DNA from 2 places in the Paenibacillus sp. FSL R7-0163 genome. Region 2 is predicted to be linked to the other one. Evidence: riboswitches for the same ligand, from Rfam matches in the RefSeq annotation. Region 2 holds a riboswitch; the other holds the start of a gene.
The links. Region 2 has a riboswitch for S-adenosylmethionine ahead of metA (homoserine O-succinyltransferase). Riboswitches for the same ligand answer to the same signal wherever they lie in the genome.
Positions count from the first base shown of each region.

Region 1: it holds a riboswitch for S-adenosylmethionine, as region 2 does, so the genes downstream of both, NST45_RS01790 (methionine ABC transporter ATP-binding protein) here and metA (homoserine O-succinyltransferase) in region 2, are expected to answer to the same signal.

Region 1 is NZ_CP150224.1:416,634-424,987, forward strand. Features, by position in the region: gene NST45_RS01770 (polysaccharide biosynthesis protein) at 1-1,088, shown strand, start outside; gene NST45_RS01775 (thioredoxin family protein) at 1,167-1,511, shown strand; gene NST45_RS01780 (COX15/CtaA family protein) at 1,614-2,597, shown strand; gene NST45_RS01785 (Cthe_2314 family HEPN domain-containing protein) at 2,753-3,487, shown strand; SAM riboswitch class I at 3,590-3,725, shown strand; gene NST45_RS01790 (methionine ABC transporter ATP-binding protein) at 3,828-4,844, shown strand; gene NST45_RS01795 (methionine ABC transporter permease) at 4,844-5,503, shown strand; gene NST45_RS01800 (MetQ/NlpA family ABC transporter substrate-binding protein) at 5,561-6,427, shown strand; gene NST45_RS01805 (NifU family protein) at 6,586-6,834, opposite strand; gene NST45_RS01810 (YuzB family protein) at 6,916-7,170, shown strand; gene NST45_RS01815 (NAD(P)/FAD-dependent oxidoreductase) at 7,581-8,354, opposite strand, start outside.
Region 2 is NZ_CP150224.1:4,222,741-4,231,094, forward strand. Features, by position in the region: gene mqnC (cyclic dehypoxanthinyl futalosine synthase) at 1-878, opposite strand, end outside; gene NST45_RS18825 (PLP-dependent transferase) at 1,507-2,679, opposite strand; gene metA (homoserine O-succinyltransferase) at 2,716-3,636, opposite strand; SAM riboswitch class I at 3,752-3,881, opposite strand; gene corA (magnesium/cobalt transporter CorA) at 4,279-5,214, shown strand; gene NST45_RS18840 (HRDC domain-containing protein) at 5,301-6,317, opposite strand; gene NST45_RS18845 (ROK family protein) at 6,528-7,409, opposite strand; gene NST45_RS18850 (hypothetical protein) at 7,575-8,354, opposite strand, start outside.

The DNA of each region.
Region 1 (8,354 bases), 3.1 Mb from region 2:
ATAGCAACACTACAATTGCTGCGGGAGCATCCTTTGGTAGCGTGATCGGTAGTATCGCGGCGTTTGGCGTAATGATTTATTTTGCAGTCAAACTTCGCCGTGAGGACAAGCAATTAGGATTGAATTATGATACTGCTCAAAAATTACCGATTTGGGGTATCTACAAGGATATTTTTACACTGTCTATTCCCATTGTGCTATCTTCCCTTACGATTCCGGTTGTGAATGTAATTGACACTTCTCTTACGGTACGATTATTGATTGATCAGATAGGTAGGGAGAGTGCCACTTCAGCGCTAGGTATTTTATCCAATCGTGCTCAGAGTGTAGCGGGCATTCCACCTGTTCTAGCTATCGCACTTGGAACTTCATTGATTCCGATCATTTCGGCTGCCTATGCCCGCCGTGATGAGGGGCATTTGAAAAAGCAGATAACGCTTGCTCTGCGGATTTCTATTTTGACAGGGATGCCGATTGTATTGGCGCTTGTAGCAGCTGCTTATTCTGTAAATGGATTATTGTTCGCCAGTTTAGATGGCAGTGGTATCGTAGCCATGCTTACTTTAGGAACGATCTTTCAGATTACGATGATGACAACGAACTCTATTTTGTTAGGTATGGGCAAATCGCGAATTTCCATGTATTATGTGTTAGCGGGTATTATTGTAAAATTAGTGGCAAGCTTATTACTTAGTAAGGTATTTGGCATCTACGGAATCATCGGTGCAACAGCACTTTGTTTCGTGGTCATTACTTTGCTTAACTTACGCATGCTGAAATCGATTGTGCCTTTTGAAATTATGGGCAAACGTTGGGGCGGTTTCGCGATTGCGGTACTTGTGTCCGGCGGGATTGGTTATGGCTTGAATGAGGCTGGGATTTTGTTAACGGATCTGATGCCGGCACGTTTGGCGTTTCTGATCACTTGTCTTGTTGTGGGAGCCGCAGTTGTTGTTATTTATCTAGTACTGCTTATTGTGCTGGGCGTGCTGACTAAACAGGAAATCTCCAGTTATCCGCGGGCGCTGCAAAAATTATTGAATCCGCTGATGAAGTTACAGCCTGCACGTGTTCGTATGAGAGAATAGGTTTGACTTCTACCCTGCATTTTGCTTCACTTAAAGAGTAGAAAATAGACAGATATTGAAGAAGGGACTGAGTAAATCATGGACAAAATTAGTTCTCCTGCTGAATTTCAGGTAGCCATTCAATCACCTCGATTAACAGTGGCCATCTTCAAGGCTGACTGGTGCTCGGATTGCAAATTTATCGATCCTTTTATCCCAGAGGTAGAGCAGGCTTATGCAGACCGCCTTACACTGGTTGAGGTAGATGTTGATGCCGTGGGCGATGTTAGCCAAGAACAAAATATTATGGGTATTCCAAGCTTCGTCGCATATTCGGATGGACGGGAATTGGTTAGATTCGTTAATAAATTGCGCAAATCCCGTGAAGAGATTGAAAATTTCCTTGATAAAGCGGTCCAAGTGCATCAAAGCCTTCAAAAGTAATTCCTAAGGAACCACCGCTTTCGCCTGTTTGTGCAAAAGCGGTGGTTTTTTGAAATATAAGTCTGGCTGCTTCTTCATTACTAAAAACTGCGGGTGATATTTTTGACGACAAATCAGTTGAAATGGCTTAGTTATCTTACTTGCCTTATCATGTTCCTCGCTGTACTCGGAGGAGCGGTAGTGACGAAGACTGGATCGGGCTTGGAATGCGGAAATGAATGGCCGCTCTGTCATGGGAAATTAATTCCGGCTTATACTATAGGCTCGATGATTGAATACACCCATCGCTTGTTTAGCGGTTTGGCAGGGTTATTCTCACTTGCCTCGATGTTTGCTTTTTGGCGTTATGCCCGTACTCGGCGCGATTTGCTGGGCTATGCATTTATGACTTTATTATTCGTCATCGTTCAAGGTGGTATGGGAGCGCTTGCAGTAATTAAATCCCAATCTGCTGCTGTAATGGCGCTGCATATGGGTTTTTCTTTGATCGCCTTTTCGAGCGCTATGATGTTGGCTCTTGGAACCAAGAGATGGCATGAATCGCGCGAATATGATCATACGTTGGAGGCTCAAAAGAAGCCCGTAAGTAAGGCTTTTCGCAATTTAACTTGTCTTACTGCCATCTATTCTTATATTGTCGTGTATATTGGAGCCTTTGTAAGTCATACGGATTCACAGGGCGGGTGTTCGGGTTGGCCGCTTTGTAATGGAGAATGGGTTCCGGAGCTTTCCGGAGGTGTAGGTGTTGTTTTTACGCATCGGATTGCGGCTTTGCTCTTATTCATGCTTACTGCGCTGCTTGGGCATTTAGCATTTTGGAAACATAAGGATTATCCAGAGCTTAGAGCGCTAGGTGTAGCTGCAGTGCTGTTATGCTTGATGCAGGTGTTTAGTGGGGCGGCTGTGGTTTACACCCTAGATAATGAAAGATTGTACATATTTGCCGCTTTGGCTCATATTTTGCTGATTGCCAGTTTGTTTGGTGTCTTATGTTATATGAGTGTAAGAGTCTGGCAGCTAAATCGTGCGGGTAGTGTCGTGTCTGGAAAAAATGTAACGAACCCAATGATTCCACCGCCTTGGTAGAACATTCCCTCCGTGGATAGAGGCGCTTCACCCGCGGAATAATAAAGTGGAAATCGGTATATCGTGGAGCTGATTGGCCGATGCTTACGTCGCGAGTTTTGTACGAAGCAGTCCATGGAAGCAGACGCTGAACAAAACTTTAGGAGGACTGGGATATGCTGCGGGTATTACTTGGAGAGCCGCCTCGAAAGAACAGTGGTGTGTTGGCTGATGCGATGGAGAATATGGCCACTTTTGCAGCATTGCTGCGCAAGGAAATGAGTGCCCATGAGGATAATGACCATGAATACCGCAAGCTGGAGATTTGGACACGTGGACTGATTTCCTCTCTGGATGAACTGGAGCAAAGTTGGTTCGCGGCCGCTTTTTACCGGAAATTAGTGATCGCGGGTTATATGGATGATATGACACCGGTGGAACAGGGCGATTATGCACGTTATGTTTATTTTTATAAAGATGGCTTTATCCGGGTTTTCTCTCTTCTGGACAAGCTTGGGACGGTACTGAATCATTTTTATGATCTCAAAACATCCAAATTAAAAACGCACTTTTCTTACTTTACAGTGCTGCGTCAGCTTCAATTATTGAATGTGCATCCTGCATTAGCGGATCAACTGGAACAGATCAAGAACTCCTACCGCGATCCATTGGAGAATTTACGCAAGCGCAGAAATGCTGAAATTCATTATATGAATTCTGAAATGCAGGATGATCTGTGGCAGCGGCATCAAGGTCTGCATGATAAAATTCAGCTCGAGGATCTGGATAGCCATCTTGAGGATTTAAAACAATCGCTCGAAATGAACTGTAAGACATTAATCGCGGCATTCAGCTACAGCAATGAACAGCTGCGTAAGGAAATAAGCAGGGCAAAGAGCATAAAATCGTAATCGTTCAATATATTTCCTTTTGACAAAAATCGATAAACTCACTATACTTATGCTTGCATTAAAGTATGTACGATTTCAGAAAAAATATAATTTCATAACTTTATCTTATCGAGAGCGGCGGAGGGATAGGCCCGATGAAGCCCGGCAACCGATTTGTATCCAGCGCGGGAAGCGTTGTACAAATGTCATGGTGCTAATTCCTACAATGGCGCAGGTTGCGGTCGTTGGCAGATGAGAAGGCATTGTCTTAATAAACCCACAGAGCCTCTTGCGATCTGCATCGATCGTTGGAGGTTTTTTTGTATAGAATAAGTGAAATATAAAGGGGGGGCGACGAGAGTTGATTAATCTAAAAGGGATAACAAAGGTTTATGGAAAAGGGAGTAATGCGGCAACAGCGCTTTCTGGATTGAATCTGTCCATCGAGAAAGGTGAAATATTCGGAGTCATCGGGCACTCTGGAGCGGGGAAAAGTACATTGATCCGTTGCATTAATCTGTTGGAACGTCCGACAGAAGGTGAGGTCTGGGTAGACGGTGTTGAACTAACTAGCCTTAACCAAGGTCAATTACAGGAACAGCGGCGCAAGATTGGGATGATTTTTCAACATTTCAATTTGCTTTCTTCGGCGACTGTGTATGATAATATTGCCTTTCCACTGCGACTTGCAGGTACATCTAGAACAGCTATTGATACAAAAGTGAAAGATCTGCTCGCTCTAGTTGGGCTTGAAGAACATACAGATAAGTATCCTTCTCAGTTATCTGGAGGACAAAAGCAGCGGGTCGGCATCGCCCGGGCACTAGCCAGTGACCCTGATGTACTGCTGTGTGACGAGGCCACTTCTGCGCTTGATCCCCAGACAACGGACTCCATTCTTAAGCTGCTGCTCGATATTAATAAAAGATTCCATTTGACCATTGTGCTGATCACACATGAAATGCATGTAATCCAGAGCATCTGCGACCGTGTCGCGGTCATTCATGGTGGTGGGATTGTTGAGCAAGGCAAAGTTACAGAGGTATTTCTCAAGCCGCAGCATGAGGTTACACGCGATTTCATCCGCAGTGAGACACAGAATGAAGGGCCTCTTCGAGTGGCGCTTGATGCTGCTGCCGGGGATAACTCTCAAGCTGTCAAAATTACTTTTTTCGGAGAAAAAACTTACGGCTCGGCACTATCCGATGTCGTGCGTGATACGGGTGTAAGCTTTGCAATCTTACATGGTACCATCTCAACGATTAAAGATGTGCCTTATGGACAGATGATTGTGCGGTTCGAAGGGCCAGCTGAGGCGATTGCTGTAACGATCTCCAGACTAATTGCTCAAGGCCTTGATGTGGAGGTGATTTCGTAATGAATTTTGCAGATCTAAATTGGCAAGAAATGATGGATGCTACGGTTGCTACTATAAAAATGATATTTTTTTCCGGATTGTTCACAATTATTCTTGGTTTACCACTCGGAATTCTATTGTATTTATGGGGGAAATCGAATAGTATAGTAATCAGAGTAACTTACTCGGTCTTATCATTACTTGTAAATATCTTACGCTCCGTACCCTTTATCATTTTGATGGTGGCTCTCATTCCTTTCAGCAAAGCCGTTGTTGGAACCTCAATTGGTGTACTCGGTACGATTCCACCTCTGGTGATTGGTGCAGCTCCGTTTTTTGCCCGCTTGGTAGAGACGTCGTTAAGAGAGGTAGACCGCGGAGTCATCGAAGCCGCACAAGGTATGGGAGCATCGACGAACCAAATCGTTATGCGTGTTCTTTTGCCAGAAGCTCGTCCAGGTCTGCTAGCTGGAGTTACGATCACACTGGTTACACTGGTCTCCTATACAGCAATGGCTGGTATGGTTGGGGGTGGCGGATTAGGTGACTTGGCGATTCGTTACGGCTACCACCGCTATGAGACGGAGATTATGATTGTTTCTATAATATTTATTGTCGTACTGGTGCAATTGCTACAAATGGCCGGTGACCGACTCGTAAAACATTACACACGGAAATAAGGTACATCCATATATATCCTTATTCAATACAAAATATAGATTAGAGGGGGATTTACAATGAAAAAAGTACTACTTACATTTTTTAGCCTGACACTGGTTGCGGTGCTTGCGGCTTGCGGTAACAACAATGCATCTAATAATGCTGGGAGCTCGGCTGCTACAACAGCACCAAATGCAGAAGCAACAAGTGAACCTACTAAAGATCCTGTGAAACTGGTTATTGGTGCCTCACCTGTGCCTCATGCTGAAATTTTGAAGGCTATTGCTCCATTGCTTGAAAAAGATGGAATTACACTTGAAATTAAAGAATTTACTGACTATATTCAACCTAACGTGCAGCTTGATGAGAAGGAGTTAGACGCTAACTTTTTCCAACACCAACCGTATCTGGATGACCAAAACAAAAATAATAAAACAGATCTGGTCTCCGTTGCATCCGTTCACGTTGAGCCTTTTGGAGCTTATTCCAAAAAAATCAAATCGATCGATGAGTTGGCTGATGGTGCAAAAGTTGCCATTCCGAACGATGCTACTAACGGTGGCCGTGCACTAATCCTACTTGCAAAAAATGGTCTGATTACCTTGAAAGATGATACAAACATTGCTGCAACGAAAGCAGATATCACTGAAAACAAGAAAAACCTCGACATCATTGAGTTGGAAGCAGCTATGCTCCCACGTCAACTGGATGAGGTAGACCTTGCTTTGATCAACACGAACTTTGCACTAGACGCTGGTCTTGTGCCAACTAAAGATGCACTGTTCATCGAGGGTGTAGATTCCCCTTATGCTAACATTTTGGTAACCCGTCAAGACAATAAAGATTCCGAAGCCATCAAAAAGCTGGTTGCTGCCCTGAATTCTCCAGAAGCTAAAGCTTTCATTGAAGAAAAGTACGAAGGTGCGATCATTCCAGCGTTTTAAGGAATTAAGCTAAATTCGTCTATAGTCATAACAAGAACCCGCAGCCAAGTTGGCTTGCGGGTTTTATGTTCTAAGGTTGTGAGAGAATGTTAAATCCTCTATAATAAGAAAATCCCGATCTCCTTCACAGGAGAATCGGGAGGGTTATTAAACGGGATTTAGAATACTTGAACTACTTCTTCAACGCCTTCTACTTCTTCAAGGAGGGCGCGTTCAATCCCGGCTTTCAAGGTGATCGTGGAGCTTGGGCAGCTGCCGCAGGCACCCATAAGTTTCAACTTAACGATGCCGTCTTCCACATCGACCAGTTCTACGTCACCGCCATCGCGCTGCAGGAACGGACGAAGCTTATCCAGCACTTCTAGTACTTCATCATACATTTCGGTGCTTTGTGCATTCTCACTCATTTCTCAATCACTCCTTTCGTAAGTTCATTATAGTACAAAAAGTTAAAAAATAAAATGGTTAGGCGGAATAGGGAGATCATCATGAGACCAATTATTGAATTTTGTTCCAGCAACATGGGTCACGGAACAGACAAGCTAATGCATAAGCTGGAGGAAAATCCGGATTATGATGTCATTGAATACGGATGTCTGAACAATTGTGGAGAGTGTTATTTAATGCCTTTCGCCATGGTTGAAGGTGACATTATTGCAGCAGACACTGTTGCAGAGCTAGAAGAGAAAATTGAAGCCAAGATCAAAGAGCTTGAGGCTTGGTTTAATATAGATCTTGACTAAATTTCTCGAGAAAAAAAGAGGGAGCACTCCATAATCTAAATTATGGAGTGCTCCCTCTTTTTGGAACCTTGCTTGAACAAAATCCACCAATTTGATCGATTAGGCAACATATTGGAGAGTGCAGGTGCTACCGTGAAGGTGCCACCGGACTCAGGTGACCTTATATTGAGTGTCTTCCTACATTTGGATAGCTATCGGACCCCATAGTCACTATTCACCTGAAAAGCAGCATAAATGAACCTCATTATAAGCAATAACTTCACTGGAGTCCGAAACTCTCCTCCAAAGGCTAAAAATTTGCGAATAAGGATATCTGAGTCCGTAGGGTATACGCACCAATAACGTAAGAAAGCTACTCTCGTGTTTATCTGAGAGTAGCTTCGTTGAATACTTATGAACCAATCTTAGGCTTATCCTAAAGTGCGTTTCGACATCCAGAGCACTCCGCTCTTGAGGATGCGGGGAACCCGTCCTTTGACGGAGCGTTGTCCCATAAGTCCGAATCCTGCTTTTTTGCCTAGTGACCCTAAAGTACCCTTCAGGCGAATAGGATGAAGCTTAGGAGTCTCACCGCGCCAGGTGGCTTGAATAACCTGAGCTACCTGCTCACCCTGTGCTCCAGCGGCTTGTGCGCTTGGTGCAAATGGCAGACTGGCACAGTCACCAATCACATATACCTCAGGATAATCCGGTATACGATAATACTCATCCAGCATAATCCGTCCACCGCGGTCCTTCGACACATTCAAATCTTGAACTACTTTTACAGGTTGAATTCCTGCGGTCCATACTGTCACATCTGAAAGGATTTCCTCGGTACCGTTAAAAATCGAATCCTTCTCTACATGAGATACAGAGATTCGTCCGAGCGTTTGCACCTGATGGTGATGAAACCATTCCTCTACGTACTGTGACAGCTTTGCCGGAAAGGCAGACAAAACACGTTCACCGCGATCCAGAATAGCAATGTTAAGGTCTGGACGGCTCTCCCGAAGCTCTGCGGCTAATTCAACACCGCTTAATCCTCCACCTACGATGTTTATCGTTCCGTAAGGCTTCACATCATTTAAACGGCGGTAGGTTTCCCGAGTACCAGCAAAGGTCTGGATGCTGCAGGTATATTGATCAGCACCAGGGATGTTGTGGTAATTATCGGTACAGCCAAGAGCAATGGCTAGGAGATC
Region 2 (8,354 bases):
TGGAAGTTCTTAATATTATCCAGCACAAGGCGGCTGATCGCTACCGTCTTCAGATACTCCTCAGGCGTTTGTCTGTCCAGCTTCAGGTTGGTATTGTCCGGCTGGAATGTCCATGAGATAAAGGCCAAGAAACCTTCAGAATCATATTTATTGGCAATACACTCATCCTGAGCCTCTCGCACACGTAGTAAGTGCAAAGCACGTTCCTCCATACTTTCCCCAAGCCCAATCACCATTGTCGCTGTGGTATTCATACCCACTTTATGTGCCGTCTGCATTACATCCATCCACTCGCGCCACGAGCCTTTTAGTCGGCTGATTTTGCGGCGTGTACGGTCATCAAGAATTTCTGCGCCTCCGCCTGGCAATGAATCCAGACCCGCAGCATGAATTTCACGAACCACTTGTTCCAGTGGTAATCCTGATACTTCTTTCATCTTCATAATCTCCGCAGGAGAGAAGGAGTGCATTGTAATCTCAGGGAACCGTTGCTTAATTCCGCGCAGTATATCTGTATAGTAGCTAAATGGAAGGTTAGGATTAGTTCCACCTTGCATAAGAATTTCTGTACCATTAACAGCAATTGTTTCAGCAATTTTTTGATAAATCGCCTCATCTGGCAGCACATAGCCTTCATCCGAGCCTGGTCTGCGGTAAAAAGCGCAAAAACGGCAGTACACATCACATACATTCGTATAGTTAATATTACGGCCAATTACAAAAGTGGCTAACGGGTCCGGGTGCCAGCGTTCCATAATAGTGTTTGCAGCAGCACCCATTTTCTCAATTTCGTTGCTCTCGAATAGTCGGATGGTATCTTCCAATTGGAGACGGTCGCCCCGCAGGGCTTTATCCAAAATAAGATCTATCGCACTCATCGTTCGCATCCTCCTTTTAAACCCTTAGGGATATGGTAGATTCACAAAATCACAAGAAAAAATAACGTTGTCGTCCTTTAGAGATAACAACCGTTTCTCGTAGTAACATAAGGATAAAGTATAGTATGTAACTTATACCTTATATTTTAATAAATGAACAGTTCATTTCCTCATCGTATCACAATCTGAACAGCTTGAAAAACTTTTTACTTTCTTAGCAAGATACCATCCAGCAGAAAGAGTCCTTACATTGCTGCCTGCACCCGTTGAATCAAAATTCCCTGAGGCTGTCGGACACAGATGACGTTATTTGCAAGTTTTTAGCCTTTAGAGCATAGTTATGGACTCCAGTGATGCTATTCCATGAAAAGAGCCTCATGAAAGCTGTTTTTTAGCGCAATAGCTGCTGTGGAGTCCGTTAACATTCCAAATGTGGAATAATGCTGCGTTTAAGGTCAGCTGTGTCCAATAGCGAAAAGTCCAAAAAGAAGAGCTATCCCAGCAGCCAATTCCCGGCTTATGAGACAGCTCTATTTCATCCTCAGTCTAACACCAGTTCTAAATCAACGGTGAGATAGATCCTCGATATTTCCCAGCAATTCGGTGCCGATCTGGGTTGCCGTTACTTTTACTTCGTTTCGATTTCCGCCCGCGCAGCCTCCAAAGCATGACCCAGATCAGCAATTAGATCCTCCGCATGTTCAATGCCCACCGAGAAGCGCAGCAACCGATCATCTACACCCACCGCATTCCGAATTTCCACAGGAATGTCCGCATGCGTCTGTACTGCAGGATAGGTCATTAACGATTCAACCCCGCCGAGGCTCTCAGCGAAGGCTATAAGCCGGATATGACGAAGCAGAGGTTCTACGTATCTGGCATCTTTTAATTTGAAAGAAAAAATTCCGGTATTGCCCGAGGACTGGCGATTCTGAATTTCATATCCCGGATGATCCGGCAGGCCTGGATGGAACACTTCCGCAATCGCCGGGTGCTCTTGTAGATAGCGGGCAATTGCTAGTGCATTACTCTCGTGCCGTTCCATACGCAGAGCCAGTGTCTTCATGCCTCTCATCAGCTGATAACTGTCTGTTGGCCCAAGCACAGCGCCAATAGAGTTATGTAGAATCGCTATTTCAGCGGATAATTCAGCCCCTTTAGATACAATAAGACCAGCAAGTATATCATTGTGTCCGCCCAAATATTTGGTAGCACTATGGACTACAATATCCGCACCTAATTCCAGAGGACGCTGGAAAAATGGAGTCAGCAGTGTATTGTCTACAATTGTGAGCAGCCCATGATGACGAGCCCAAGTAGCAACGGCTGCAATATCCGTAACCATCATCAAAGGATTCGTTGGCGTTTCAATAAATATCGCCTTTGTATTTGGAAGACGGGAAGCCTCAAGCGCATCCAAATCATTCGTATCTACATAGGAAGCAGTGATTCCAAACTTGGACATAATTCGTTCCAACAAACGATAGGTCCCGCCGTAAAGATCCAGCGAAACGATCAAGTGATCGCCTTGCCCAAACAGGGTAAATATGGTTTGAATAGCCGCCATCCCAGAGCTACAGGCAAAACCTGCATCACCAGACTCCAATTCCGCAGCCGCATTCTCCAGTACGGAACGGGTCGGACTTTTGGTACGGCTATAATCGAAACCTGTGCTCTGCCCAAGCTTCGGGTGACGGAATGCCGTAGCATTATAGATAGGAAAATTAATGGCTCCGGTAGCCGGATCTTCTTGTGAACCTATTTGTGCCAGTCTGCTTTCAATCCTAAGTTTGTCGTCCATGATAAATGCCTCCTAAATTATAATGTAGCGCTGATCTTAATAAACAATCGGGTCGATATCGTAAGGTGTCTCTTGATATACATAGTAATTGAGCCAATTAGAGAATAATAAGTTGGCATGTGCACGCCACACTGCAGGAGGTGTCCGTTCTGGATCATCTTTAGGGAAATAGTGTTTCGGCAAGGCCATCTCCATGCCCCTCTCCAAATCACGATCATATTCCCATTTCAGGGATAGAGGATCGTACTCGGAATGTCCGGTCACAAATATTTGTTTGCCGTCGGTCGTAGCTACTAGATACATACCAGCTTCTTCGGATTCTGCCAGAATCTGCAGATCTGGATTGCTCTCAATATCTTCGCGGGAGACATCGGTATGACGGGAATGCGGTACATGGAATACCTCGTCAAAACCGCGCAGCAATTTAATGTTATTTTGATTAATCGTATGGGAGAATACACCAAAACATTTTTCAGGCAATGCCACTTTACGAACACCAAAATGATGATACAACCCTGCCTGTGCCGCCCAACAGATATGCATGGTCGAGGTCACATTATCCTTGCTCCATTCAAAAATCTCTTTTAGCTCTTCCCAATAGGATACTTCCTCAAACTCCATTTGCTCTACGGGTGCTCCTGTAACAATAAGGCCATCCAAACGGCGGTGGCTGATCTCGTCAAAAGTTTTGTAAAAGCTTCTCAAATGCTCAGCAGAAGTATTCTTAGAAGTATGTGAGCGTGGATGCAGCAAGGTAACATCAACTTGCAGCGGTGAATTTCCTATTAAACGCAGCAATTGAGTCTCCGTCGTTTCTTTAGTCGGCATGAGATTCAGAATAGCAATCCTTAGTGGACGGATATCCTGATGGAAAGCCAAACTATCATCCATCACAAAAATATTTTCTCCGGATAGTACTTCTTTTGCTGGTAAACTGTCGGGAATTTTAATTGGCATTGTCTTTCCACTCCTTAACTGTATTTAGGTTATGTTGTCACATCGCGGCTTTCTGAACAATAAAAAGACCTTTCTCGGAAAACGAGAAAGGTCATATCTACAGTCATATGCGCCTCTCTCATCTGCCAGAAACTTTTGGACGGGGTTTAGTCGTCAGCAAAGTTCCGCAAGAATTAGCACCGTGCGTTCACACGCCGGTTGCCGGGTTTCATAGGGCTAGTCCCTCCACCTGCTCTTGATAAGATTTAGCTGTATTCAATTAAATTTCTTTAAAATTTACTTTAAATCATGAACCTCCTTTTCGTCAAGTCCATACAATGCTGAAGTAGCCTTAAAGTAACAATAAATTTGCTTGAAAGAGGCATACTCCGTTGTTATACTAGACAAGTATTTCATACCTGAACGAAAAGAAGAGGTGAGAAGAAGAATGGAAGGCGACCCGAGCTCGCAATTAAGTGTACAAAATGAGCAACCACACAGGATAATCATCAGCTTGCCGGCGGCGGGAGCAGTTCTTCTTCATGCCCTCGAATCGTCATTCGGCCTCTTGTATTGATTGTAACGCCGGCCAAGCTGATTTTTTTCTCTGTGCTTAATTAGCAGTCCCTGGTGAAGACCCGGGGATAGAAGGAGTGGAATCAGATGAAAATCCGGCTGGTGAATGCAGGGGTTTTTACACCTATTGATGAAATTGATGAAACATTGACACCCCCAACAGAAGGGTTCTATTGGATTGATGCAGATGTGGAGGATTTGGAGCTGCTTCAGCCCCTGTTCAACCTGCATGATCTCGCTGTTGAGGATTGCCTTAGTGAAGAGGATCAACGTCCAAAGATCGAAATATACGAAAGTCATTACTTTATTGTTGTAAACAGCATCCGCTTTGATGATGAGGAAATTTTCCTGCGGGCACTCAATATATTCTTGGGCAGACATTATATTATTACTGTAACGAAACAAAAGATCCACGAGCTGCGCATCCTGAAGCCCATGTTATGGGAGCAAGAGGTTAGCGAACCAGACCAATTCCTTTACCTGCTTATCGACCTTGTCGTAGATAATTATTTCTCCGTAGGTGACCGAATTGAAGCCCGGATTGAGAAGCTTGAAGAGGATATCCTAATGCATACCAAGAAATCTCATCTGAGTGAGATTATCGGTCTGCGAAGTGAGATCTTATGGTTAAAGAAGATGCTGGGACCACAGAAAGAGGTTATCAATACCCTGAACAAAAAAGACCTCCGTCTGATTGATGATCAGCTGCAGAAGTATTTTAGCGACATTTATGAAAATGCAGTTAAAATATCCGAAACCTTTGAGACGTACCGCGATCTCATGGGCAACTTACGTGAGGCCTACCAATCCAGTATCGCCAACCGCGCCAATGAAATTATGAGAGTATTTACCGCGATTACAACGATATTCATGCCTTTGACCGTAATTACCGGAATCTATGGGATGAACTTTGATCATATGCCTGAGTTGCATACGAAATACGGCTATTTTGCCGTTATAGGTCTAATGTTGACGTTAGGCTGTGGGATGCTGTATGTATTCCGCAAGAAAGAATGGCTATGAAAATAAACGGACGAATAGGCAAGACGAAGGCCCTTTAACCCTATGGTGTAAGGAAGCCTTCGTCTTTTTGATATGAGGAAAAGCTACTAGAAACTGGTCGCCACGCCCACTTTAGGAGCTTGCTCCCGCCGGAAACGAATGCGGATCAGCCGCAGACGTTCATAATAGCTATCCAGCCCTTCTGCTGCTGAAAAATCCTCCCCATACACCTTATGCAGCACTGGCTTTAGAAAAAGATCTCCTGCCTCTACATAGGCATTCCATATCGCTTCCTGTTCATTCTGCGGCATATTTTTCAGTTCTACCTCGATCAGTTTCTCCACGCAATAACCTTCTCTTTCCAGCTCCTCTACCGCTTCAATCAGTTCGCGACGGTTCACTCCACTGTTCACCTTAAGCTGTTCTAACCCTAACCCATTCTCGATCCCTTGCAGCAGAATTCGCCGTAATCGCAGTCTTTCTAGCTGTTTCTTATATTTGACCTCTTTCTGTTTATAGAGCCAGGATACAAAAGAGTCCTCCTCAATTTCTTGGTGAACCCAATTCAAAGGAAAGGAATGCTCCCTTGCAGCCGTAGAGGTTATAGCCAACCAATCCGTGCCATATTGGGCTACCTTTCCTTCCCCTACACCAGGGATCTGCAGCAGCTCCTCTGGTGTATGCGGCAAGAAAGTGCTTATCAAACGTAACAAACGATTGCTGGCAAGAATGTAAGGGGCTTTCCGTTCACTAGAAGCTCGGCTGCGGCGCCAAGCACATAACTCCTCATAAATAGCTTCGTTCCCATTATATTCACTGTAATATTGCAGCCTTAGCTGCTCCTGATTGCGCCCAGTAAGGCCGTCTTCTTCATGAAATACGCCATCAATCAACGGCCGATAGCCATCCCCCATCTTCACCGCCAGCTCATGCCTGTAAACACAGAGCATTTCATTCCAAGAACCACCCGCATACCACAAATGCTCCTGCGTCTCCTCACCGTCTGAAAAATCACGCCAGCCCAGGCTCCACACTCCTTCTTCCTCTCCAATCCATAGCTGAGCGAACACCTCTTGATCCACCCCAGATATTCTGGATAAGCGATTCATAAATACAATTTGCATATTCATCCCTGCCTTTCTAGTCTTCAGCAAGCACTATACCTACCGGGTCTGAGCTACTCTTCGCTGGTGTGAATCCCACACTGTCAGACTCGGAAAACGCAAAAAAGCACCACTCTCACGATAAACGTGAAAGAGGTGCTCCCTCATTAAATGCTATACTGTTAGATCCTACAATACCATATATTTCCTAACAGTCAATATCTTTTTATACTAGTTTCTTGCCAAAGCTAAGGTTGCCAGTCCAATCGCACCTGCAAGTCCTGCATTATCTCCAAGCTGCGGTGGCACAACGTAATTATCAATATCGGTATTGAGCGCTGGATGCTGAACATAACCTTTAAGCAGCTCCTGCAGCTTGGTACGGATTAGCGGGAACAAGTGGCTTTGCTTCATGACCCCACCGCCCATTACGATTTTTTCGGGAGACAGAATCAGCACGTAATTCATAAGTGCATGTGCAAGATAATGAGCTTCCATATCCCAAGCTGGATGGTCAACAGGTAGCTCGCCTGCTGGTTGTCCCCAGCGTTTGCCAATCCCCGGACCTGCGGCTAACCCTTCAAGGCAATCGCCATGATAAGGGCAGTAGCCCTCAAACGTGTCCTCTGGATGTCTGCGAACTAGAATATGTCCCATCTCAGGATGAGACAATCCATGCACCATCTGACCTCCAACAACTGCTCCCGCTCCAATACCTGTCCCAACCGTAATATAAAGGCAGCTGTCCAGACCTTTAGCCGCTCCCCATTTACTTTCCGCAAGCGCTGCACCATTCACATCCGTATCAAAACCGATCGGCACGTTAAATTGCTCAGCCATTGTGCCTACCAGATTATATTGTCCCCAGTGAGGTTTTGGTGTCGTTGTTATGTAACCATAAGTAGGGCTGTCCAGCACGGGATCAATCGGTCCAAACGATCCAATACCAAAAGCTTCTACATTCTTCCCATTAAAATAGTCGATTACGAGTCCCATCGTTTCTTCCGGTGTTGTTGTCGGAAAGCTAACTCGGTCCAGAATGGTACCGTCCTCATAACCAATCCCGCATACAAACTTCGTTCCGCCTGCTTCAATCGCTCCCAATAACTTCATAGCAACTATCTCCCTTCTCCAATAAGCAATAATCCGCCATCCAGTGTGAAAATAAAAAACAATATAAAAAAACAATCAACAGCCCTTATTATACGTTGGATGAAGCGCTATCACAATAATAAAACTCCCTTCATGCTATTTTGCATGAAGGGAGACTATTGTTGTTTAATTATTTAAGTCATCAAACATAGAGCCTTTTACCGTAACCTCAATTTGATCCAGCGGCTTAATGCCGACAAGCTTGCCCAGTGATTTGTATGCGTTGGTACTCTTGGAGAGCTCCACATCTGCCAACCAAGCCTTAACATAGTACTTCCCATCTGGCATTTCAGCTGTAGTATAGACAGGAATATGGTCCTTATTAATCGTAATCGTCACCGTAGACTTTTCCGTGATCTTGTACATATTCTGATTCAAGCCCACATATTCACGGTATTTGAAATTGTCGAAGCTTCCCAGTGTACTAGACTGTGAGTAACCCTCTAATATATTCTTCCAGAATTCATGGGTGCCATTATCACTTTCTCTTTCTTGTGAATATGGGATCTCTTCCACATCTTTAGTAAAGCTGTTCTCCACCGTCAACAATTTCGCATCATTCACTCCGGTGTTATCCTCTACGGATAAAGCTGCTGGCTTTCTTGCAAAGTTATTCCCGTTTTTGCTCAGTGGTTCATTCCGCAGATTGACCGCAACTTTATCATTATTGATATACATAAGATCAGTTTCATATCGGAAAGAATTCGTAAGTTCCTCAACAAGATCCTTATGGTCCTTCGTGTCTTTATCCGTATCTTTAAACGTAACTGTCTCCAGTGTAAAGGTATACGTTCCAACAGGATTAAAATAATATCCGGATTTAATCGGATAATCATACCCTTGAAGTTGCTTATCCGTCGCAAACACGGCGGTATCATAATTAGATTTGTCGTTAAGCATTTTTTT